One region of the Proteus columbae genome, then DNA from elsewhere that is predicted to be linked to it. Evidence: predicted binding sites of a transcription regulator. Region 1 holds the regulator's gene; each other region holds the start of a gene.
The links. Region 1 encodes CRP, which controls carbon source genes, mostly activating them, when cyclic AMP is high. Its sites were predicted from a motif close to ATGTGANNNNNNTCACAT; they were not measured.

Region 1 (5,900 bases):
TTAATGACTTATAACAGTGCTTAAAAATTAAAATTTACCCTGTTATAACGTAATTAGACTTATTGAGCGTAAATAAAGGTAAATGATTGGCACTATTTACCTCAGCGAATTAGAATCGCTGCATATAAAGTAAGTTGTAGACTATTAAAGTAAAGGATCCCTGCATGTTAAAACGTTTTCTTGTCACCTTCGTTACCGCTTGCACTTTAACAACAGCGACTTTTGCAATGGCAACGGGAGAAACCTTCGTTAAATTAGTCACCTCTGAAGGCAATATTGAAATATCACTGGATAATAAAAAAGCCCCAATTACAACGAAAAATTTTATTCAGTATGTCGAAGATGGGTACTATAACGGCACCACTTTTCATCGTGTTATTCCTGGCTTTATGGTTCAAGGCGGTGGTTTTACTGCTGATTTACAGCAAAAACAAACCAGAGCGCCAATTAAAAATGAAGCCGACAATGGATTACGCAATGTAAAAGGTTCTATTGCCATGGCTCGCACATCAGATAAAGACAGCGCAACCAGCCAATTCTTTATTAATGTGGCTGACAATGCATTTTTAGATCACGGTCAACGTGATTTTGGCTATGCCGTATTTGGTAAAGTTGTGAAAGGAATGGATGTAGTTGATAAAATTTCACAAGCTCCAACTCGTAATATTGGACCTTACCAAAATGTGCCAGTAAAAACGGTCACTATTTTATCTGCGGAAGTCGTAAAACAATAAACGCATTATTAGGATAGGATATTTACTTATTCTAATAAGATAAAATGCATATAAACCGGAATGAATATTTTCATTCCGGGATTTTTAGTACAAAAAAATCTTTTTGATCCTTCCTTTTTTCGTGTGATCTCCTGCAATAAGTATTCACTACGCTATTAATCACTCTATTCATCATCAATTACCGTCATTCTTGTTATTGCGCAATAAATCAGCAGGTTTTCTTGCTTACTATTCATATTTTACACCTGTGCTATGATAATCGGCTTTGTTGTACCCAAGTCGGTTAAACAACGAGCTATTTTGGCAAATCTACACTCGCTTTAAAATAGTAATAAAATAGATAATGATAAGAAAATCAGTCGGATAGGCTAATATGCTGTTACTTATTGATAATTACGACTCGTTTACCTACAACCTCTATCAGTATTTCTGTGAATTGGGTGCTGAGGTTGTTGTTAAGCGTAACGATGAGATCGGACTTAAAGAGATAGAAAAGATGATGCCAGCACATCTTGTTATCTCGCCAGGACCTTGTACTCCTGATGAAGCAGGGATCTCTCTTGAGGCTATACAGCGGTTTGCCGGTGAAATTCCTATTCTTGGCGTTTGTCTTGGACATCAAGCGATAGGACAAGCTTTTGGTGCATCAGTTATCAGAGCACGAGAAGTGATGCATGGTAAAAATTCATTAATACATCATAATCAACAAGGTGTTTTTAAGGGACTTAATCGGCCTTTAAATGTGACGCGTTACCACTCTTTAGTGATTGATGCGACGACATTACCCGTACCTTTTGAAGTGACGGCATGGAGCCAACATGATGGAAATGTTGATGAAATTATGGGAATTCGCCATCGTACTCTGCCAATTGAAGGGGTTCAATTTCACCCAGAAAGTATTTTAAGTGAACAAGGGCATGAGCTATTAAATAATTTCCTTAAATATTAAATGGATAGCATTTAAATAGCGAAATAACGCCTTTTTATACAAAACCACATTTGATTTTTTATTCATATTTAGTGATTATATTTTCATATTGAATATGAATAACGATCAGGTGGGGTAATGACAAAGCAAAGCATCAACCGGGCAACTTACGATCAAGTAATGTTGCCAATTTATTCACCCGCAGAATTTATTCCTGTCAAAGGGATGGGTAGCCGTGTTTGGGATCAGCAGGGAAAATCGTATATTGATTTTGCTGGTGGTATTGCTGTTTTAGCACTGGGGCATGCTCATCCTGCTCTTAATCAAGCCTTGAAAGAACAAAGCGAACAACTTTGGCATGTTAGTAATATTTTTACTAATGAACCAGCATTGCGTTTAGCACAAAAATTAATAAATAACACATTTGCAGAACGTGTCTTTTTTGCCAATTCAGGCGCAGAAGCGAATGAGGCAGCATTTAAGTTGGCTCGCCATTATGCCATCACTCGCCATAGTCCTTATAAAACTAAAATTATTGCTTTTCACCATGCATTCCACGGCAGAACACTGTTTACAGTATCTGTTGGTGGGCAACCTAAATATGCAGATGGTTTTGGCCCTAAGCCTGCAGATATCGTGCATATTCCTTTCAATGATTTAGAGGCGGTTAAAGCTGTTATTGACGACCATACTTGTGCTGTCGTATTGGAACCTGTGCAAGGTGAAGGTGGTGTCACGGTAGCAACACCTGAGTTTATGAGGGGGCTACGTGAATTGTGTGATAAGCATCAAGCTCTGCTTGTTCTTGATGAAGTACAAACAGGTATGGGACGTACAGGCAAGCTTTTTGCCTATATGAACTATGATGTGACACCAGACATTATTACAACTGCAAAAGCGCTAGGAGGTGGTTTTCCACTCAGTGCGATGTTAACAACACATGAAATAGCTTCTGTAATGGGCGTAGGGACTCATGGTACAACTTATGGTGGCAATCCATTAGCTTGTGCAGTGGGTAATGTCGCATTTGATTTAATTAATACACCTGAGGTACTTGAGGGTGTAGAAAAGCGCTATCAATGGATTGTGGATGAACTGGTGGCAATTAATCAAACGTACGATGTCTTTTCGCAAATCCGTGGACAAGGTTTATTGATCGGTGCGCAATTGGCACCACAATATAAAGGTAAAGCCAAAGAGTTACTCGGTCTTGCTGCCAAACATGGCTTAATGATGTTAAACGCAGGAGCCGATGTAATGCGTTTTACACCATCGTTAATTATTACCCAAGAAGAATTACAAGAAGGAATGGTGGCATTAAAAGTGGCTATTGCGGAATTTGTAAAAGGGTAGTGCGGACTAAAAACCCCATCTATAAGGATGGGGTTTATACAGATTGTATCATCAATAGCCCTTTTATTGGGCTATTGTTTGTTCGGGGTGGGGAAACTTAGCGAGTCCCGTAAACGACGATAGTTTTACCGTGTGCTGAGATCAGGTTTTGATCTTCTAGCATTTTGAGAATACGGCCTACAGTTTCGCGTGAACAACCAACGATTTGACCAATTTCCTGACGTGTAATTTTAATTTGCATGCCATCAGGATGCGTCATGGCATCGGGTTGTTTTGCTAAGTTTAGTAAGGTCTGTGCAATACGGCCTGTAACATCAAGGAAAGCAAGGTTACCTACTTTTTCTGATGTTGTTTGTAATCTGTTCGCCATTTGAGCAGAAAGGCGCATCAGAATATCAGGGTTAACCTGAATTAATTGACGGAATTTTTTATAGGAAATTTCTGCTACTTCACAGGCTGTTTTTGCTCTAACCCATGCACTACGTTCTTGATCTTCTTCAAATAATCCAAGTTCACCGATGAAATCCCCCTGATTTAGGTAGGAGAGGATCATTTCTTTTCCTTCTTCATCTTTAATAAGAACAGCCACGGAACCTTTAACAATATAATAAAGTGTTTCCGCTTTCTCACCTTGGTGGATCAGCGTGCTCTTGGATGGATATTTGTGAATATGGCAGTGTGACAAAAACCATTCAAGAGTCGGGTCTGTTTGCGGCTTGCCGAGAACCATTCGCGTTATCCTCTGTACGTTAAATGCAGCCTTTCAAAACGGATAGGTTCCCTTTTGATACAGCGTGCTTAAAAATCCTATCTTTACCTATTAACTTCCTGAGAACACGGTAAGTTAATATGGAGTAGATTATAATAAATGAGAAAATAATGCATTGATCTTAACCACTATCATCAAGCAGATATTGTTTTTAACACAATTAGTGCATTAAGTCTCGTTTTACGCAGTCAGCATAATAAACCTATTTGCTAATTGCTAGTTGAATTATGAGAATGTACTCTTTTAGTTTCTGTCATCTTTAGGGGAAAATAAATGGAAGCGAGAGTTAAGTGGGTAGAAGATTTATCTTTTGTCGGTGAGTCTTCTTCTGGTCATCAAATCATGATGGATGGAAATTCGGGTGATAAAGCACCAAGTCCAATGGAAATGGTATTAATTGCTGCAGGTGGGTGTAGCGCTATTGATGTTGTGAGCATCTTACGTAAAGGTCGTCACCAAGTGACTGATTGTGAAGTGAAATTAACATCAGAAAGACGCGAAGAAGCCCCTCGTCTATTTACTGATATCAATTTACATTTTATTGTTTCAGGTAAAGAATTAACGGATAAAATCGTAGAACGAGCTGTTCAATTATCCGCAGAAAAATATTGTTCTGTTTCTTTAATGCTAGGAAAAGCAGCCAATATTACGCATTCATTTGAAATAAAAGATGCCGACTAATTTTGATATTTTAAAATAAAGTTTAATTCGAAAAATAATATCCCTTAATTAATGGGATATTATTTTTATAGAGATAAATTTTATTTTGGTTAACTTATCTTTTCGCCATTTAATAATTTTTTGACTAATGGCGCCATAATTAATTCCATCGCTAATCCTAATTTCCCGCCCGGTACAACAATAGTATTTATTGTTGACATAAATGAGCCATGCAACATCGCAAGTAAATAGGGAAAATCAATATCGGTTAAGCCTCGAAAACGAATAACAATAAAGCTTTCATCGAGAGTGGGGATTGCTTTGGCAGAAAAAGGGTTTGAAGTATCAACCGTTGGAACTCGTTGGAAGTTAATGTGAGTGCGTGAGAATTGAGGAATAATATAGCTAATATAATCATCCATTGAGCGTACAACCGAATCTCTTACCGCCTCTTGTGAGTGTCCTCTTTCTGTGGTGTCTCGAATAAGCTTTTGTATCCACTCTAGGTTTACGATAGGGACAACACCCACTAGTAAATCAACATGTTGTGCGACATCGTGCTCATTGGTGACAACGCCCCCGTGTAACCCTTCATAAAAGAGAACATCGGTATTGTTTGGCAAAGGCTCCCAAGGTGTAAATGTACCTGGTAATTGGTTGTAGGGAGTGGCTTCATCATAAGAGTGTAGATACTTGCGAGATTGACCTTGTCCTGTATCACTATACTGACTTAAGGTCTTACTCAGTAAGCTAAAATCATTTGCTTCAGGGCCAAAATAACTGATATGTCTACCTTGTTCTCTGGCTTTTCTTATCGCCATATCCATTTCAGGACGGGTATAGCGATGGAAACTATCTCCATCAATCAATGCAGCATTTGCATTGAGTTGTTGGAATATCTTACGAAAAGCTTGGCTTGTTGTGGTAGTTCCTGCACCACTTGAGCCAGTCACTGCGATGATCGGATGCTTGATTGACATAGGTTATCCTTTTGCTAAATAAGGTTGGCCCTTATTGACGGCGATACATCGCTTGCTTTGAATAACTAACCAGAGCGAAACTGCGATGCCGGCATAATATTGACGCTCTCATGAAGTTCTGACCAAACCAATACGGCTTCACCGGATTTAAGTTGTTTTTTTACGTCGGCGACTTTTTGTTCAAGCGTTTTCTCTTGGATACCATAATCAGTGCCTTCTCGTAAAACAAAACTTTCAATAAGATTATCAAGTGTCTCTGTGGAAAGCTCATTCCAAGGAATTATCATTTGGTTTTCTCCAAATAAGCGGATAACCAGTCAGGTATTCGGCTTTCAAGCCACATCACGGGTTTAGAAAGTTTTCCACTTACAAAACCGACATGCCCACCAAACTCGGTGAGTTGATATTCAATGTTGTTTGGTAAGGTTGTGATATCAGGAATAACATCCGCAGACATAAAAGGATCATCTTTCGCG
Region 2 (5,900 bases), 420 kb from region 1:
TACTGAACCGGAATCACGCATAGCTAATGTCAAAGCAACACGCTCTGGCATTGTCATGTCGTGGAAATAAATAGTCATTGCTAAGGCAGCAATTTGACCTTCAGAAACAGTATTATCTCTGACGCCATTAATGAAAAAACGAATTTCTTCCTCAGTTAAAGGATGACCATCACGCTTTTTACGAATAATCTCTTGGGCAAGAAACACTGCAACCTCCTGGTTTTATAGCATTGGTAACGCCCACAATAACGAAAAGCGGGCGTATTTCACGAATGGATTAGTAACCACTAGACGATTTTTGTTCGCCATGACCTAAAGTAGCTAATAAATTACCTAACAGGCTTGACGCACCAAAGCGGAAGTGACGGGCATCAACCCAGTTGTCACCCATAATGCGGTTAGCTAATGCAAGGTATTGAGCAGCTTCTTCAGCGGTACGTACACCACCCGCTGGTTTGAAACCAACTTCTTTGCCAACACCCATATCGTGGATCACTTGGATCATTAACTCAGCGCTTTCCAGTGTTGCATTTACAGGTACTTTACCTGTGGAAGTTTTAATAAAGTCAGCACCTGCTTTGATTGAAATTTCAGATGCTTTACGGATAAGCGCTGGATCTTTCAGCTCACCCGTTTCAATAATTACTTTCAGTAAAGCACCCGCGTCTGCGCAAGCTTCTTTACATGCTTTAACGATATCAAAACCGATTTGCTCGTTACCGGCCATAAATGCACGGTAAGGGAAAACTACGTCAACCTCATCTGCGCCATAAGCTAATGCCGCGTTGGTTTCTGCTAATGCGATATCTAAATCATCATTACCATGAGGGAAGTTAGTTACGGTTGCGATACGGACTTCTGGAGTACCCTGTTCGCGTAACACTTTACGTGCTAACGGAATAAAACGTGGATAGATACAAATAGCGGCTGTATTCCCTTCAGGGCTTTTAGCCTGATGACACAATGCAGTCACTTTTGCATCAGTGTCGTCATCATTTAATGTAGTTAAATCCATCAAAGACAGCGCAAGGCGCGCTGCAGCGGTTAAATCTGTCATAAAACTCTCCAACGATGTTTCTCAAGCCCTTTTGGGCGTACGCTTAAGATTAGCGATTAAATTTGTTGGCGAGCGGACTTGGTTCCTTGAAGATGTTGTTGTAACTTGCGCTACAACGACAGCTGAGCTCCCTCTCACCGCGCTATGCTCACTTCGGCGACCCGTCATTGAGCCTTCGCCATTCCATGAAGTTTCAGCACATCTTATTTGAACACGCTAAGGAACAATTAGATGTGCTTTACGTCACACTAATCAAATGCAACTTGCAAACAATGACATATAAGTGTGATCAACATCACAATTAGGTCATTTTCTGGTTTAATGTTACTCGAATAACGCCTCTAAGTCGTCTTTATAACGCAAAAAAAGCGAGATCAATATGAAATGATATCGCTATTGACCCTATTCAATACAAATTGCGAAATATCTCTCACAATAAAAGTAGTTAACATTACAGCAGAAAACAAACATAAAAGAGCAGACAGGCAAAACCCATCTGCTCTTTATAATCAAAATCAATTAAGCAGCAACAACAGCCATTGCGGTTAATGCAAAGAAGAAACCTGCAATCGTCGCACTCATTAAGTTAGAGAGTGTACCAGCAAGTACGGCTTTCATCCCTAAACGAGCCACGTCTTTACGGCGATTTGGAGCCATTCCACCTAAACCACCTAGCAGTACAGCAACGGAAGAGAGGTTAGCAAAACCGCACAGTGCAAAGGAGATAATTATCTTTGTTTGTTCTGATAAGATGATTAAGCCTGATGCAGCAACTTGAGCTTCATCTTGTAGATATTTGCTAAATTCAGAGTAAGCATAGAATTCATTAATAACCAGTTTTTGACCAATAAATGAGCCAGCAACGGTCGCTTCACTCCAAGGTACACCGATTAAGAAAGCAATAGGTGCAAAAACCCAACCTAATACTAATTCTAATGAAAAATTCTCATAACCAAACCAGCCACCAATGCCACCTAAGATACCATTGACTAATGCAATTAACGCAACGAAAGCAAGTAACATAGCACCGACGTTAAGAGCAAGCTGTAAACCTGAAGATGCCCCAGCTGCAGCTGCATCAATAATATTTGCTGGTTTTTCTTCATCGGTCATTTTATCCAGCGCATCTTTTTGATCGTCTGGCGTTTCTGTTTCAGGGATCAACAGCTTAGCAAAGAGTAAACCACCTGGTGCGGCCATAAATGATGCCGTAATCAAATACTCTAATGGCACGCCCATGCTTGCATATCCAGCAAGAACAGAACCAGCAACAGAAGCAAGGCCACCACACATAACAGCGAATAACTCAGAGGTTGTCATTCTTGCAATATAAGGACGAACAACAAGCGGAGCTTCGGTCTGACCCACAAAGATATTGGCTGTTGCAGACATCGATTCTGTGCGTGATGTACCAAGGACTTTCTGTAAACCACCACCAAGAATCTTAATCACAATTTGCATAATGCCGAGGTAATACAGCACAGCAATTAAAGAAGAGAAAAACACGATAACAGGCAGTACGCGTAGGGCGAATACGAAACCGCCACCACCAAACAACTCGAACATTTTATCTGATACTAGGCCTGCAAATAGGAAGCTCATCCCATTATTGCCGTAATCAATAACATTCTTAACACCATCAGAAACCGCAAGAAGCACTTCGCGACCACCGTCGGAATAAAGAACAAATGCACCTAAGCCAATCTGAATAAGGAATGCGCCACCAACTGTACGTAGTCTAATTGCACGTCGATTGCTGGAAAACAGAATGGCTATCAATATTAATGTTGCCATTCCGACCAAGCTCATAATGAGTTGCATTGAAGGATCCCTGTTCACATAAAAATTTAATGGATTATCAATAATGCTCTAACCTGAGATTATTGACTCTTTTTGCCAGATAATTATACCTAGTCCAGAAAAAGAACCCTCTATATCCATCACAAATAGCGCTTGGAAAAAGCAACACAAAACCCACAAATGAGAAGTAGATCACATAAACAAACCTAAAAAACGCACTTATTGAATAGGCTAATTTAAAAAAAATATCATTCGATTAACAAATGATGGCTTTAATCTTAAATAGCAGAAATAAATGAACGTTTTATTTGTATAAGTACAATTAAAATAAGGCGTATTTTTAATCTTTTTGATTAAATAAGTTTAAGATAAAGACGAGGTGTTATCTTTTAATTGGAATAATTGTAGGCTATTGAGATAGAGTTGCTCTGCGATCACCTCTGGTGATCCTTGACGCAGATCACAGAGTTGGGAAAAAACGTTCTGAATACGCTCAGGGCGATTAGGTTCACCTTGAAAACCACTCACAGGCATATCAGGAGCATCTGTTTCTAATAACAGACATTCTAGTGGTAACGAGGCAATTGCGCGGCGAGTTTTTTGTGCTCGCTCATAAGTAATAGTTCCACCAACGCCAATAAAATAGCCTTGCTGAATAAACTTTTCTGCCTGTTGCAGACTTCCTGCAAAACCATGAATAACCCCTTTGCGAGGCACATCATAACGGCGTAAAAGTGCACTTAACTTATCGTGGGTTTTACGTGAATGTAGGATCACAGGCAAATCAAATTCAATCGCTAGTTTAAGCTGTGCAATTAAAAACGCCTCTTGCTTCTCAGGCTGAGGATTATCCATATAGTCATCAAGCCCTATCTCTCCGATGGCAACACAACGAGAAGCTGTTTTTAATTTCTGTTTTAATTCCAAGAGATGCTGTTCAGTGTGCTCTTCAATATATAAAGGGTGTAACCCCAATGCACAATATAATTGATGATGATTATTCGCTAACTCTGCAACAACATCAAAATTCCAACGTGCAACGGCGGGAATAATTATTTTTTCAATATGAGCTTGATGCGCTAGTGACAAGCTGTTGGCAATATCATCATAAAAAACCGGAAAATCAAAATGGCAGTGAGTATCAATAAATTTATTCATTCTGAATTTGCCTCACGTCAGGATGTACGCTTCGAGTTCCTTGTTGAATAATAGAAGCATTCTCTGCTTTATCAGCCTTCGCTTCTTGTTCAAACAAGCTAAAGACTTTTCTATCATACTGTTTGAATTTTTTCTTAGAGAAATGCTGGCCAATTGTCGCCAGAAAATAACGCCCGCAACGTCTCCCCACATGATAATCATGATTTAATGCATTTAAACGACTTCCTAATGCACTAGATTGCAATGTAGTTGGTGGATATATTTCAATAACAACAACATCTTCTGGGGGAGATTGGATAAATTTAATTGTGTCGGTATAGGTTTCGATATGTACTTGAGCCATCGCCATAAAGCGCTGTAAACGGCTATTTTCAAACCATTTTCCCATACGCTCAACCCATTCTGTTGTGTATTGATATTCAGAAGGAACGGTACGAACAACGACAATAGTACGACAACCACGTCGATAAGCTTCTCTCACAGGAATAGCATCGCTGATACCACCATCATGATAAACAACATCATGAAATAAGACACCATTACGATAAAAAGCAGGAATGGCACTGGATGCTTTGATTATCTCAAGCCAAGTCGGTTCATCGGGCTGAAAATAATTTGCCTGAAAATTATCAGAACGACTTGCCACCATATAAAATTCGCGACCCGCATCAAAACGGCGTAGTGCTGTTGGCATATCAAGAGGCATTTCTTTAGCCGTTGTTTCTATATACCAATCAAGATCGAGTAAATTGCCGCCACGAACAAAGCGAATAGGATTGAAGAATTGATTATTAGTTGTATAGCGATTAATAATTTTACGTGCATACCCACGCTGACCACAGGCAAAAGCAGATAAATTTTGCGCTCCCGCAGATACCCCAAGTAAAATATCAAAGGGATCAAATTGTGATCGCATAAATTCATCAAGGACACCCGCAGTAAAGATCCCGCGTTGTCCCCCGCCTTCACAAACTAAAGCAACTTTACCTTGTGGCAGTGATGATTGAAATTCGAGTGCCGTAATATTATTTAATGTGACAGGTATATACTTCCCCATAATGTCTCCTTTATACAACTTAACAAAGGATACCCTCACATTTTTTTGACGTCATTCTTTTTACGTATTCATACAAATAATTTAGACAATATCTTCTTAGAATATGACGAATATAAAAGAAAATCATGTTTATGATTTGATATTTACATCTGAGTCTACGCTTTTAACTCCTTCAATTTTTTCAATAACTTGCAATATTTTTTCTTCTTGCGCTTTACTATCAACAAAACCTGAAAGAAAGACATGCCCAAATTCAGTACGAATAGAAATATTGTCACTATCGATATCTTGCATTGGTAATAGCGTACCTTTAATTTTATTAGAAATAGAAGTATCGCTTAGATTCTGCCCTGTGTTATTCGTTACAGTATTAATTTCGCTATACCACGATGTTTCGGCTGACGCGCCCATACTGAAAAAAGTTAAGCCCATTGACATTACTAACGCTAATTTTAGCGTTTTATATTGTTTCATTGCTCTCCCCCTAATCACAATAACTGCGATAGGAAATATGTGTATTTTTAATATGTGTATTTTTATTAAGTACTAAAAAATTTTAACAAACTAAGCTATTACACTAATAATCTATTGGCATTTAATAAAGCAAAAAATAACAAATAAAGACTAATCCTAATGATTTTATTCTATTAATAACCCATAAAACTATAAAAAATTTTACATTTATTTATAAATAAGTATAAAAACGAGTATAATTTTAGCAGAAAAAAAAAAGAGTAATTCCGAATGAAGAAGGGTTTTTGGGCAGGATATTCAGGGTATACAAAACGAATTTAATAGAGAAATCGAGTATCTCACAGAGTGTTATTG
Region 3 (5,900 bases), 1.6 Mb from region 1:
TCAGATTTCATTTGGGCGATGATTTGCTCGGCAATACCACAACCCGCAGAACCTGCGCCTAAGAAAGTGACAGTTTGGTCTTTTAATTGGCGACCCGCAGCACGACTTGCTGCAATTAGACTACCTAAAGTGACCGACGCTGTGCCTTGAATATCATCATTAAAGCAACATAATTCATCACGATAACGATTTAATAAAGGCATCGCATTTTTTTGTGCGAAATCTTCAAATTGTAGTAAAACATTTGGCCAGCGACGTTTAACAGCTTGGATAAACTCATCGACAAACTCGTTATATTCATCACCTGTAATACGAGGATGACGCCATCCCATATACAGTGGATCGTTTAAGCGTTGTGGATTATTCGTTCCCACATCCAGCACAACAGGCAGGGTGTAAGCTGGGCTAATACCACCACACGCGGTATATAAAGAGAGTTTACCGATAGGAATACCCATACCACCGATACCTTGGTCACCTAAACCAAGAATACGTTCGCCATCAGTCACAACAATCACTTTTACGTTTTGTTTAGTGGCATTTTGTAGCATATCGTCGATATTGGCGCGGTTAGGGTAAGAGATAAATAAACCGCGAGCGCGACGATAAATATCGGAGAAATGTTCACAGGCTTCACCCACTGTTGGTGTGTAAATGATTGGCATCATTTCAGTGAGGTGAGATTCTAATAAACGGTAAAATAGAGTTTCGTTAGTGTCTTGAATATTTCTTAGGTAAATATGTTTATCGTTATCGTTTTTGAAATCAAGATATTGGCGATAAGCGCGTTCAACCTGCTCTTCAATGGTTTCTACTGCTTCAGGCAGTAAACCATGTAAGTTAAAGGTACTGCGTTCTTCATCGCTAAAAGCACTACCTTTATTTAACAGGGGAAATTCAAGCAGGATTGGGCCTGCATACGGGATGTAGAGAGGGCGTTTACTTTCGTGTTCCAGTTCCATGAAAAATACTCTTGTAAGGCAGTTAGTCACATGACAATTGTAGATCCTACAAAATAATAAAAATATGTACAGCTTATGTTATTTTTTTATGATTTTTATGCTTGGAAATGAGAGATAGATACGGTTGTTACAACTTTTTCTGGTAAGCATCAGCAAAATTTACATGCTGATGCTTTTTTTAGGAGAGATTTTTAGAGGAATAAGTTAAAACTTTTTACAAAGTGATGCGTTGCATTTGGCGGCAACCTAAAGCAGTTAATGTTGCTTGTGTTGCATCCCATTGCGTTAAAATTGTCTCTGCTTTTTCAATTAAGACTGCAGATCCAATATCCATCACACACTCACCTGCCATATTTAATAAAATTAATGCCGCTTGTAATGGCGGTAAACTTGGGTTAAATGCGGCATTTTCAGCGTAGCTACCTTGGAAAATTTTGCCATTTTTCATTTGAACAGCAATACCACTGTGCGATCCACTATAAGGAGCATGGCTACGATTGGCAGCTTGTAGTGCCTGTTGTGCTAATTCACTAGGGTTATCAATTTTGTAACCGTGATTAACTTTATCCATTAATAAAGAGGTGATATTGAGATCTTTCGGGCCAAAGCTATCAGGTAAATAATCGCCTAATGTTGCCATTTTTCTACCCGGCAACTGAATTTGAATATGGGTGCCACTGTTCAATTCGTTCATAAACTGGCGACAATGACCACAAGGTGTATAGTTAACGGTGACTGAGATTAAGCGAGATTCACCACGTAACCATGCATGAGTCACGGCGCTTTGTTCAGCATGAACCGTTTGTTGTAGCGGTGCGCCAGCAAATTCCATATTGGCACCGAAATAGATATTACCACTTTCGCCACGAGCAATCGCACCCACTTTGAAATTAGAGATTGGCGCGACAGCACAAGCTGCGGCAACTGGTAAAAGTGCTAGGGCTAAGGCATCATCATTACATTGTAACTGTGTTTTTATGGCATTGACCTGTTCTGCCGTAAACATTGCAGGGAATTCATCCTGCTCAAGATAAGGAGCAAGTGCTTGTTGTAACTGAGGGGATAAATCTGACCAAATTGCCTGAAAACGAGTATGCATACATGAGTCTCCCATTAATCTTTCTGTATTATAAGATTCTAGGCATCTTTACCCATTCTTATATGTGATGAAAATCATATTTTCAATGAAACAATTGCAACAAATTCATTAATTGAGAGATGTATCTCAAATTTATAGTAAAAATCCCCGAAATAACTTTAATTAAATCGAGGATTTAAGAATGGAGAATAAGAAAGGTATCAACTATAAAGATGCAAAATAATAGGGAAGATAAATGGCGCTGTAAGGGAAGTAATAATCCCACAGGTCATTAATGCCAGTGAGCTATAAGCACCTTCAATATAATCGACTTCAGCCGCTCTTGCTGTTCCCACTGCGTGAGAAACGGTTCCCATTGCTAAACCACGAGATGCGTGAGTAGGAATACGCAGTATTTTAAAGAGTGTGTGACCAAAAATGGCACCTAAAATACCTACTGCAATAACACATGCAGCACTGATTGCAGGAATACCACCGATGGAATCTGCGACAGCCATTGCGATAGGTGTTGTCACTGATTTAGGTAAAATTGATGCAGCAATTTCGGGTGTTGCTCCTGCCCATAAGGCAATCGCAGTACCACTGACCATTGCGGCAATACTACCGATAAAGCAAATACTGATCAGCGATTTCCACTGTGCGCGAATTTGGTGTAATTGCTGATAAAGTGGAATGGCTAAGGCAACCACAGCCGGTTGCAATAAGTCATTTAAAATACGACTACCGGCAAAATAATGCTCATAAGGTGTATGAGTGATTAATAAAATAGGAATAATAACCGCAATACCTATAAGCAAGGGGTTCAATATAGGCAATTTATAACGAGCAGCAAGTTTACGTGATAAATAAAAGACAATTATGGTTAAAGGAAGTGACCACCAAATATTCATTAACATTAACATTTTTTCTTCTCACTTAACGCTGTATCGTCGTCTTTCTGTTGCGTTTTTTCTACAACGTCCTCAACTATGTCAGGTTTTGCACCCACGATAATGCGCTCACGGTGAACATAGTGTGAGCAATAAGCGACTAATGCCATAACACCAAAGGTACTTACCACACTTGCTAAAACAATAGGGAAAAGTTGCTGACTTAATAAGTCATAATAATTCATTACTGCCACTCCGATAGGAATAAAGAGTAATGTCATATTTTTTAAGAGGATATTGGCACCCGGTTTAACCCAGCGCAAAGGGATAAGCTGGAAAGCAAGTAAACCGAAGAGAATAAGTAAGCCAACAATGCTGCCTGGAACCGCGAAGGGTAGAAGGGCTGAAATAAGATTACCCGCAAAGAGACAAAGATAAAGTACCAAAAAAGATCGTAGATAATGCCAAAGTGTAATCTGCAATCGTGCCCGTTTAGATTTCATAAGTAAGTGTCCCAAATCAACTAACAGATTTATCATACACCGATTTTGAAAGTGTGCTACGGATCACAATAAAAAAAGAGCGGGGCTCTTATAGAACCCCGCCATTTATTGATTTGGCAAATGAATCTTGGTTGTTATTTCACTTGCTGACCCGGTTTTGCACCAGAATCTGGGCTAAGTAAGAAGATATCTTTATCGCCAGGTCCTGCCGCCATTACCATGCCTTCTGAAATACCAAAACGCATTTTACGAGGTGCTAAGTTTGCCACCATTACCGTTAAACGACCTTCCAACACTTTCGGATCTGGGTATGCTGTACGAATGCCAGAAAAGACTTGGCGAGTCTCACCACCTAAGTCCAAAATTAGCTTCAGTAACTTATCTGATCCTTCAACAAAATCAGCTTGTTTAATTTCAGCGATACGCATATCGATTTTCGCAAAATCATCAAACTTAATCGTTTCTTGAATTGGTGAATCTGCTAATGGTCCTGTGACTTCTTTTACAGGTGCAATGGTGCTTTTAGATGCTTCAACCATTGCATTGGCTTTATCCATTTCAATACGGTTAAACAGTGCTTTGAATTTGGTGATTTCTGTACCTAAAAGTGGTTGTGCAAGCGCATCCCATGTTAATTCGGTTTGCAAAAAGGCTTCTGAACGTTCTGTTAATGAAGGTAAAACAGGTTTCAGATATGTCATCAGTACGCGGAATAAGTTAATACCCATTGTACAGATAGCTTGTAGCTGTGCATCTTGACCTTCTTGTTTTGCTACAACCCACGGCGCTTTTTCATCAATATAGCGGTTGGCTTCATCCGCTAATGCCATGATTTCACGAACTGCTTTACCAAATTCACGATTTTCAAATGACTGTGCGATAGTTTCTTTCATATCAACAAAGTGTTGATAAAGCTTAGCATCATCTAAAGAATCTGCTAATTTGCCATCAAAACGCTTGCTGATAAAACCTGCTGTACGTGATGCAAGGTTAACGACTTTATTAACAATATCGCTGTTAACACGTTGAACAAAGTCTTCTAAGTTTAGGTCAATATCATCAATGCGTGAGGAAAGTTTTGCTGCATAGTAATAGCGTAGGCAATCTGCATCAAAATGATCAAGATAAGCACGCGCTGTAATAAAGGTGCCACGAGATTTTGACATCTTCGCGCCATTTACAGTGACATAACCGTGAACAAACAGGTTGGTTGGCTTGCGGTATTCGCTGCCTTCTAACATGGCTGGCCAGAATAAGCTGTGGAAATAGACGATATCTTTACCAATAAAGTGATAAAGGTCTGCTTTGCTGTCTTTATTCCAAAACTCATCAAAACTTAAATCACCACGTTTTTCACATAAGTTTAAGAAAGAACTCATGTAGCCGATTGGTGCATCTAGCCATACATAGAAATATTTACCCGGTGCATCTGGGATTTCAAATCCAAAATAAGGTGCGTCACGAGTGATATCCCACTGTTGTAAACCGCTGTCGAACCACTCTTGCATTTTATTTGCAACTTGCTCTTGCAGAGCGCCAGAGCGTATCCACTCTTGTAACATATTGCTAAATGCAGGTAAGTCGAAGAAATAGTGCTCAGTTTCACGCATAACAGGCGTTGAACCTGATACAACAGAGCGTGGGTTGATTAATTCGGTTGGGCTGTAAGTAGAGCCACAAACTTCACAGTTATCACCATATTGGTCTGGCGCTTTACATTTAGGGCAAGTGCCTTTTACAAAGCGGTCAGGCAAAAACATGCCTTTTTCTTCATCATAAAGCTGAGAAATAGTTTTGCTTTTGATGTGACCATTTTTTTTCAGTGCAAGATAAATTTTAGTCGATAATTGGCGACTCTCTTCACTGTGTGTAGAGTGATAATTGTCGTAACTGATATTAAAGCCAGCAAAATCCTGCTGATGCTCTTTGCTCATTTCTTCAATCATGGCTTCTGGTGTAATACCCAGTTGTTGAGCTTTCAGCATAATTGGCGTGCCGTGGGCGTCATCAGCGCAGATGAAATGAACTTCTTTGCCGCGCATTCGTTGATAACGGACCCAGATATCAGCCTGAATGTGCTCAAGGATATGACCGAGATGAATTGAACCGTTAGCATAAGGTAACGCGCAGGTTACCAATAATTTATTCGCGACGTGAGACATAGTAAGGATCTTACTTCCATAAAATTAATAAAAGGGACTTTGATGTTAACCGATCCGTCATGATGTCGCTAGGGCAATAATCGAGTTTTTGCAAGAGAAATTTCAGTTGGCAAATTGAGGTAAGGCATTAACGTAGTCATCTACTATCTGATATGATAGATGCACTCATATATTTAATAAATAATGAAAACGAGAGGAGCCGGGATGAGTGATAAATCCCCCGAGCAGACCACCCCTGAGATTCTGAACGAAAAAGTTTCAGGTGTCTTGTCTACTTTTGAACACCCGACATTGAAGCGTAATCT
Region 4 (5,900 bases), 930 kb from region 1:
AGTGATGTTATTTTGATCTCGGCAGGTGTCTTTGGTGGAAGTGCTCTACTTAGCCAATCAGAAATACTTTTATTACTGATCACTTGGGGTGGAGTCGCGTTCTTATTATGGTATGGCTGGAATGCATTTAAAACTGCTTTTTCAAAAGATATTGAATTGTCACAAAGCGAAAATCAGGTAAAAAGCCGTTGGCGTGTGATCGTAACATTAGTTGCCGTAACATGGCTTAATCCTCATGTTTATTTAGATACTTTTGTTGTGATAGGTAGTATTGGCGGGCAATTAACGTCAGAACTTCGTCCTTGGTTTACATTTGGTGCGGTATTTGCCTCTATAAGCTGGTTTTTTGCGTTATCACTCTTGGCAGCTTGGTTTTCTCCAATATTAAGCAAAGCGCGCGCTCAACGTATTATTAATCTGTTTGTGGGATGTGTAATGTGGTTTATTGCTGTTCAATTAGCGGCACAAGGATGGAAAACTCTCTTTTAATCTTAAAGAACTTTACATCAGATATGCTAAGGTTCTTCTTAGCCATAAAAGATGGTCTTAAATTTTATTATGTCGGGGGTTTTTGTGAAATTAAAAGCAATTGTATTAGCATCCGTGTTTACGCTGGGATTACCTTCTTTTGCATTAGCGGCGTCTGAGCCAGAAGGGCCTCATATCACAACATCGGGTAATGCGACAATTAAAGCCGCTCCTGATATGGCAACATTAAATATTCAGGTTAACGAAAGAGCAAAAGATGCAGCTCAGGCTAAGAAACAAGTTGATGAGCGTGTTGCAAAATATTTTGCCTTCTTAAAAGAAAATGGTGTTGTTAAAGAAGATATTGATGCTGCTAATATCCGTACTCAACCAAACTATGAGTACGATAAAAAAGCAGAGCGTTCAGTGATTAATGGTTATACCGCAACACGTACTGTTAATGTTAAAATTAAGAAATTAGAACAGCTTAATACGTTGCTTGATGGCGCATTAGCAGCTGGTTTAAATGAGATTAATAACGTTGAATTTGGTGTCAATAATCCAGAACAATACAAAACAAAAGCACGAGAAGTTGCGATTAAAAATGCAATTGATCAAGCAACGTCAGTAGCAAAAGGTTTCGGTGCAGATTTAGGTGCTGTTTATAGCGTGAGCTATCGTGCGCCAGAAGCCACACCTTATCCAATCGCACAAGTGCGCATGGATGCAATGGCATTAAAAGCACAAGCACCTGCTGCTGTGCAAGAAACCTATGAACAGCAAAGCATTGAGTTTAAAGATTATGTTGATGTCGTTTTTGAATTAAAACGCACTAAATAATCATGTGGTGATAAAAACAAATAGGCTTCAATATGAAGCCTATTTTTTGTGTTAATAAGATGAAATAGCGTATTACTCTTCATCCTGTTTTAAAACTTTACGGCCAAAATCAATGAGTGCGTCTGTCACTTTTCTCATGGTTCTACTTTCTGGCGCAAATCGGTGCCAATAAAGCATACGTCGCTGGCAAAGCCCTGGCGTTAAATCAACCAATTCCCCGCTTTTTAGTTCATTAGCAATTTGCAGATGAGGGATCATACAACAGGTTGAACCTTGTTTAGCTAATTGCACAAAGGCTTCAGATGAGTTCACAATATGACACGGCACACTACCGGGTGATAAGCCGAAATTTTGTTGTAAAAATGCCTGATGCATATCATCAAGATGGTCAAATGCGACTGCTGGCGCTTTTAATAACGAAGATTTTGTTACGCCATTGGAAAAGTAGCGTTGAGCAAAGTCAGGAGAAGCAACGAATAGGTAATCGAGAGCGCCTAATTGATCAACAAGGCAACTTGGTAGTGCTTGTGGCTGAATACTGATTGCACCAACCACTTCGCCTCGTCTTAATCGCTCTTGAGTACGAGTTTCATCTTCTACTTGAATATTGAGACGAATAGGCAGTTGCGTTAATACGGGATGTAAAGCAGGCAATAACCATGTTGCTAAACTGTCAGCATTCACAGCCAAAGAGAGTAAAAGAGGCGTAGAACCGCTATTTTCATCACCTAACCATTGTTCTTCAAGTAATTCTACTTGATGCAATAGCGCTAATAATTTTTGTCCTTGCTCAGTGGGTTGAGGTGGAACAGTTCTGACTAATAGCGGTTGCCCGAATAAGTTTTCTAATTGTTTGATACGCTGTGAAACGGCAGATTGTGTAATACATAACTTTTGCGCGGCTCTTTCAAAGCCACGTTCTCGAATGACGGCATCAAGGGCTTGCAATGCTCGATAATCAGGGCGTTTCATTAACAGACTCTCTTCGATTTTATATTCTATTGCTTACTATGCCATATTTTTCGTTGTAATGAGTTAAAATGTTGCTTCTCAGTTTTTGATGTGTCTCGTGCTAGTTTTGAATGCGATATGCTATTCTTAGTCCATTAACGTGATAAATAAGGTTTTTTAAATGACTCAGGATGAATTGAAAAAAGCAGTAGGTTGGGCGGCGCTTGAATATGTAAAACCAGGCACGATTGTGGGTGTCGGTACTGGCTCTACGGCTTCTCACTTTATTGATGCATTAGCAACAATGAAAGGTCAAATCGAAGGCACTGTTTCAAGTTCAGAAGCATCAACTGCAAAATTAAAAAGTTACGGCATTCCTGTTTTTGATTGTAATGAAGTTGACTCTTTAGACATTTATGTTGATGGTGCTGATGAAATTAACCATCACATGCAAATGATCAAAGGTGGCGGAGCAGCATTAACCCGTGAAAAAATTATCGCAGGTGTAGCGAAAACATTTATCTGTATTGTTGATGAATCTAAACAAGTCGACGTATTAGGTAAATTCCCACTCCCCGTAGAGGTGATCCCAATGGCGCGCTCTTATGTTGCGCGTGAACTCGTTAAGTTAGGTGGTTTACCTGAATATCGTGAAAATGTGGTAACGGATAACGGTAACGTTATTTTAGACGTTCATAACTTAACTATTCTTAATCCTATTGAACTGGAAAACAAAATTAACAGTATTCCAGGTGTTGTAACCGTAGGATTATTTGCTAACCGTGGTGCGAATGTTGTTTTAATGGGTACCTCTGAAGGTGTGAAAACCATTAAGTAATTCTTTTTAAGATAGGTAGCGATGGCTACCTATTTTTTAAATTATTTTAGAAACTGCAAATTCAGTGATATATATCACACGACAGTTATATCTCTCTTTAAAATCCTGCCATTTTCAAAGTCAAAATCATTTTACTCGGTAGAAAATCGCTTTCTTTACCGCTTATTCTGTCATCACAGCAATCGGTTGTATTGCCACAAAATCTATTTTTGTTATGTTGTTGAGACAGGATTTTGTTTTTCATTAAATGTAATAACGATAGGGCAGGGTAAATGGTCAAAGTATCTTTGGAAAAAGAAAAAATAAAGTTTCTACTCCTCGAAGGTGTGCACCAAAGTGCAGTAGAAAATTTAAGAGCTGCGGGTTATACCAATATTGAATATCACAAAGGTGCATTATCGGACGAAGAATTAAAAGAAGCTATCCGTGATGCACGTTTTGTTGGTCTTCGTTCCCGCACTCATTTAACGGAAGAGATTTTTGCTGCGGCTGAAAAATTAGTTGCAGTGGGGTGCTTTTGTATTGGTACCAATCAGGTTGATTTAGAGGCTGCTGCCCGTCGTGGTATTCCTGTTTTCAACGCACCTTTCTCAAACACCCGTTCCGTGGCTGAGATGGTGCTTGGCGAATTACTGTTATTATTGCGTCGTATTCCTGAAGCCAATGCGAAAGCCCATCGTGGTGTTTGGGATAAACAAGCCAAAGGCTGTTTTGAAGCACGAGGTAAAAAACTGGGTATTATTGGTTATGGTCACATTGGCACACAATTAGGTATTTTAGCCGAAAGTGTGGGTTTAGATGTTTATTTCTATGATATTGAAAACAAACTGCCATTAGGTAATGCAACGCAAATTCGTCATCTCTCTGAACTGTTGAATATGTGTGACATTGTCAGCTTACATGTGCCAGAAACACCATCAACCAAGAATATGATTGGACATGAAGAAATTCAGCGCATGAAGCCGGGAGCAATTCTTGTCAACGCTTCTCGTGGTACGGTGGTTGATATTCCTGCATTGGCTCAAGCGTTAGAATCAAAACATTTATCTGGTGCTGCGGTTGACGTATTCCCATCAGAGCCGGGTGCGAATAACGATCCTAACGATCCGTTTGTTTCTGAACTTATCAAATTTGACAATGTGATATTAACACCACATATCGGTGGTTCAACTCAAGAAGCGCAAGAAAACATTGGCTATGAAGTTGCGGGTAAATTAGCGAAATATTCAGATAACGGCTCTACATTATCTGCTGTTAATTTCCCAGAAGTATCACTGCCAAGCCACGGCGACGATGTAAACCGTTTACTGCATATTCATGAAAACCGCCCAGGTATGATGAATAGCATCAACAAAGTGTTTACTGAAGAAAATATCAACGTAGCCGCGCAATATTTACGTACGTCAGGTAACGTAGGTTATGTTGTGATCGATATTACAACACAAACGAAAGCTCAAGCTGAGTTAGTGTTACAAAAAATCAAAGCATTACCGGGAACAATCCGCGCTCGTATGCTTTACTAATTATTAATAAATTATTCGTAATATATTGAAGGCTCGAAATATCGAGCCTTTTTTGTATCTTTTAATCTTTATTTATTGAATTTGTTGCTGCCATAATTGGTAATAGAGTGCTTGGTTTTCTAATAAATGGGAGTGAGAGCCTTCTTCTAATACCTGCCCTTTATCTATTACATAAATATAATCTGAATGCGCTAATGTATTAAGACGGTGTGCAATACTTATTACGGTTCTGTTTTTACAAATTTGAGGTAAATTCGCTAAAATTTGTGCTTCAGACTCATAGTCTAATGCAGATGTTGCTTCATCTAAAATAAGAATACGTGGATTAGTTAATAAGGCTCTAGCAAGTGCAATACGCTGGCGTTGCCCGCCTGATAAATTAGCGCCTCTTTCTCCTACTTGTGTATTAAATCCTAAAGGAAGTTGATTAATAAAATCTAAAGCGCCAGCAAGTCGAGCCGCTTCTGTTATTTCTTCTTCACTCGCATTCGGTTTTGATAAATGAATATTTTCAAAAATAGAGCCACTAAATAAAAAGCTCTCTTGTAAAACGATACTCATGCTTTGGCGTAGAGATAAAGGATCAGCGATAGCTAAATCCATGCCATCAATATAAATTTTTCCTTGTTGGGGCGTATAGAAACGTTGAATTAAGCGAGTAAGAGTACTTTTTCCTGAGCCAGAACGCCCTGTAATACCAATAAATTTCCCTGCTGGAATAGATAAAGAAAGTGACTCAATAACATCAGGTGTCTTGTCTGTGTAACGAAAATAGACATTTGAAAAAGTAATGCTCCCTGTTATTTTAGGAACGGTAGCTAATCCTTGGTATTGGTGTTCTGTGGGATTACTTAAAATATCACCAATACGGCGCAAAGAAATGGATGTTTGTTGAAAATCTTGCCAACATTGCGCTAAACGTAAAATAGGTTGTGTAATATGGGCGGCAAATAAATTAAACGCGATAAGTTCACCTACGGTCATTTGTGCATTAATAATGAAATTGACGCCTTGCCATAAAATAATTGCAGTAGTGATCTTATGAATAATAAAAATAAATTGCTGAGCGAATAACGCTTTTTTAGCACCTGAAAAACGTTTATTGATGTGATCGGTCAACTTGTATTGCCACTTTTCTATAAAATGATTTTCTGTCGCCGTCACTTTAATGGTTTCTATGCCATTTATCGCTTCTGTCAGTAGACTAATATTATCTGCGTTGGTTTGATATTCTTGCTTTACCCAATAACGAATGATAGGTCCTAGAATAAGCCAAAATA

Region 2: the regulator CRP is predicted to act here: its motif matches at 3,038-3,055, upstream of F1325_RS15635 (NupC/NupG family nucleoside CNT transporter).
Region 3: the regulator CRP is predicted to act here: its motif matches at 3,485-3,502, upstream of F1325_RS05660 (CidA/LrgA family protein).
Region 4: the regulator CRP is predicted to act here: its motif matches at 3,160-3,177, upstream of serA (phosphoglycerate dehydrogenase).

The regions. Positions count from the first base shown of each region.
Region 1 covers NZ_CP043925.1:3,765,113-3,771,012, reverse strand. Annotated here, with positions in the region: gene ppiA (peptidylprolyl isomerase A) at 165-734, shown strand; gene F1325_RS17545 (aminodeoxychorismate synthase component II) at 1,108-1,683, shown strand; gene argD (bifunctional acetylornithine/succinyldiaminopimelate transaminase) at 1,801-3,015, shown strand; gene crp (cAMP-activated global transcriptional regulator CRP) at 3,113-3,745, opposite strand; gene F1325_RS17530 (OsmC family protein) at 4,058-4,465, shown strand; gene F1325_RS17525 (phosphoribulokinase) at 4,555-5,424, opposite strand; gene F1325_RS17520 (YheU family protein) at 5,490-5,711, opposite strand; gene F1325_RS17515 (hydrolase) at 5,708-5,900, opposite strand, start outside.
Region 2 covers NZ_CP043925.1:3,341,234-3,347,133, forward strand. Annotated here, with positions in the region: gene deoA (thymidine phosphorylase) at 1-207, opposite strand, end outside; gene deoC (deoxyribose-phosphate aldolase) at 278-1,057, opposite strand; gene F1325_RS15635 (NupC/NupG family nucleoside CNT transporter) at 1,577-2,878, opposite strand; gene F1325_RS15640 (TatD family hydrolase) at 3,221-4,015, opposite strand; gene F1325_RS15645 (patatin-like phospholipase family protein) at 4,008-5,072, opposite strand; gene F1325_RS15650 (BON domain-containing protein) at 5,202-5,546, opposite strand.
Region 3 covers NZ_CP043925.1:1,220,961-1,226,860, forward strand. Annotated here, with positions in the region: gene F1325_RS05645 (NAD-dependent malic enzyme) at 1-962, opposite strand, end outside; gene cdd (cytidine deaminase) at 1,177-2,061, opposite strand; gene F1325_RS05655 (CidB/LrgB family autolysis modulator) at 2,262-2,957, opposite strand; gene F1325_RS05660 (CidA/LrgA family protein) at 2,957-3,433, opposite strand; gene metG (methionine--tRNA ligase) at 3,568-5,595, opposite strand; gene apbC (iron-sulfur cluster carrier protein ApbC) at 5,800-5,900, shown strand, end outside.
Region 4 covers NZ_CP043925.1:2,831,813-2,837,712, reverse strand. Annotated here, with positions in the region: gene argO (arginine exporter ArgO) at 1-489, shown strand, start outside; gene F1325_RS13545 (oxidative stress defense protein) at 574-1,308, shown strand; gene F1325_RS13540 (LysR family transcriptional regulator ArgP) at 1,381-2,280, opposite strand; gene rpiA (ribose-5-phosphate isomerase RpiA) at 2,441-3,097, shown strand; gene serA (phosphoglycerate dehydrogenase) at 3,370-4,620, shown strand; gene F1325_RS13525 (type I secretion system permease/ATPase) at 4,693-5,900, opposite strand, start outside.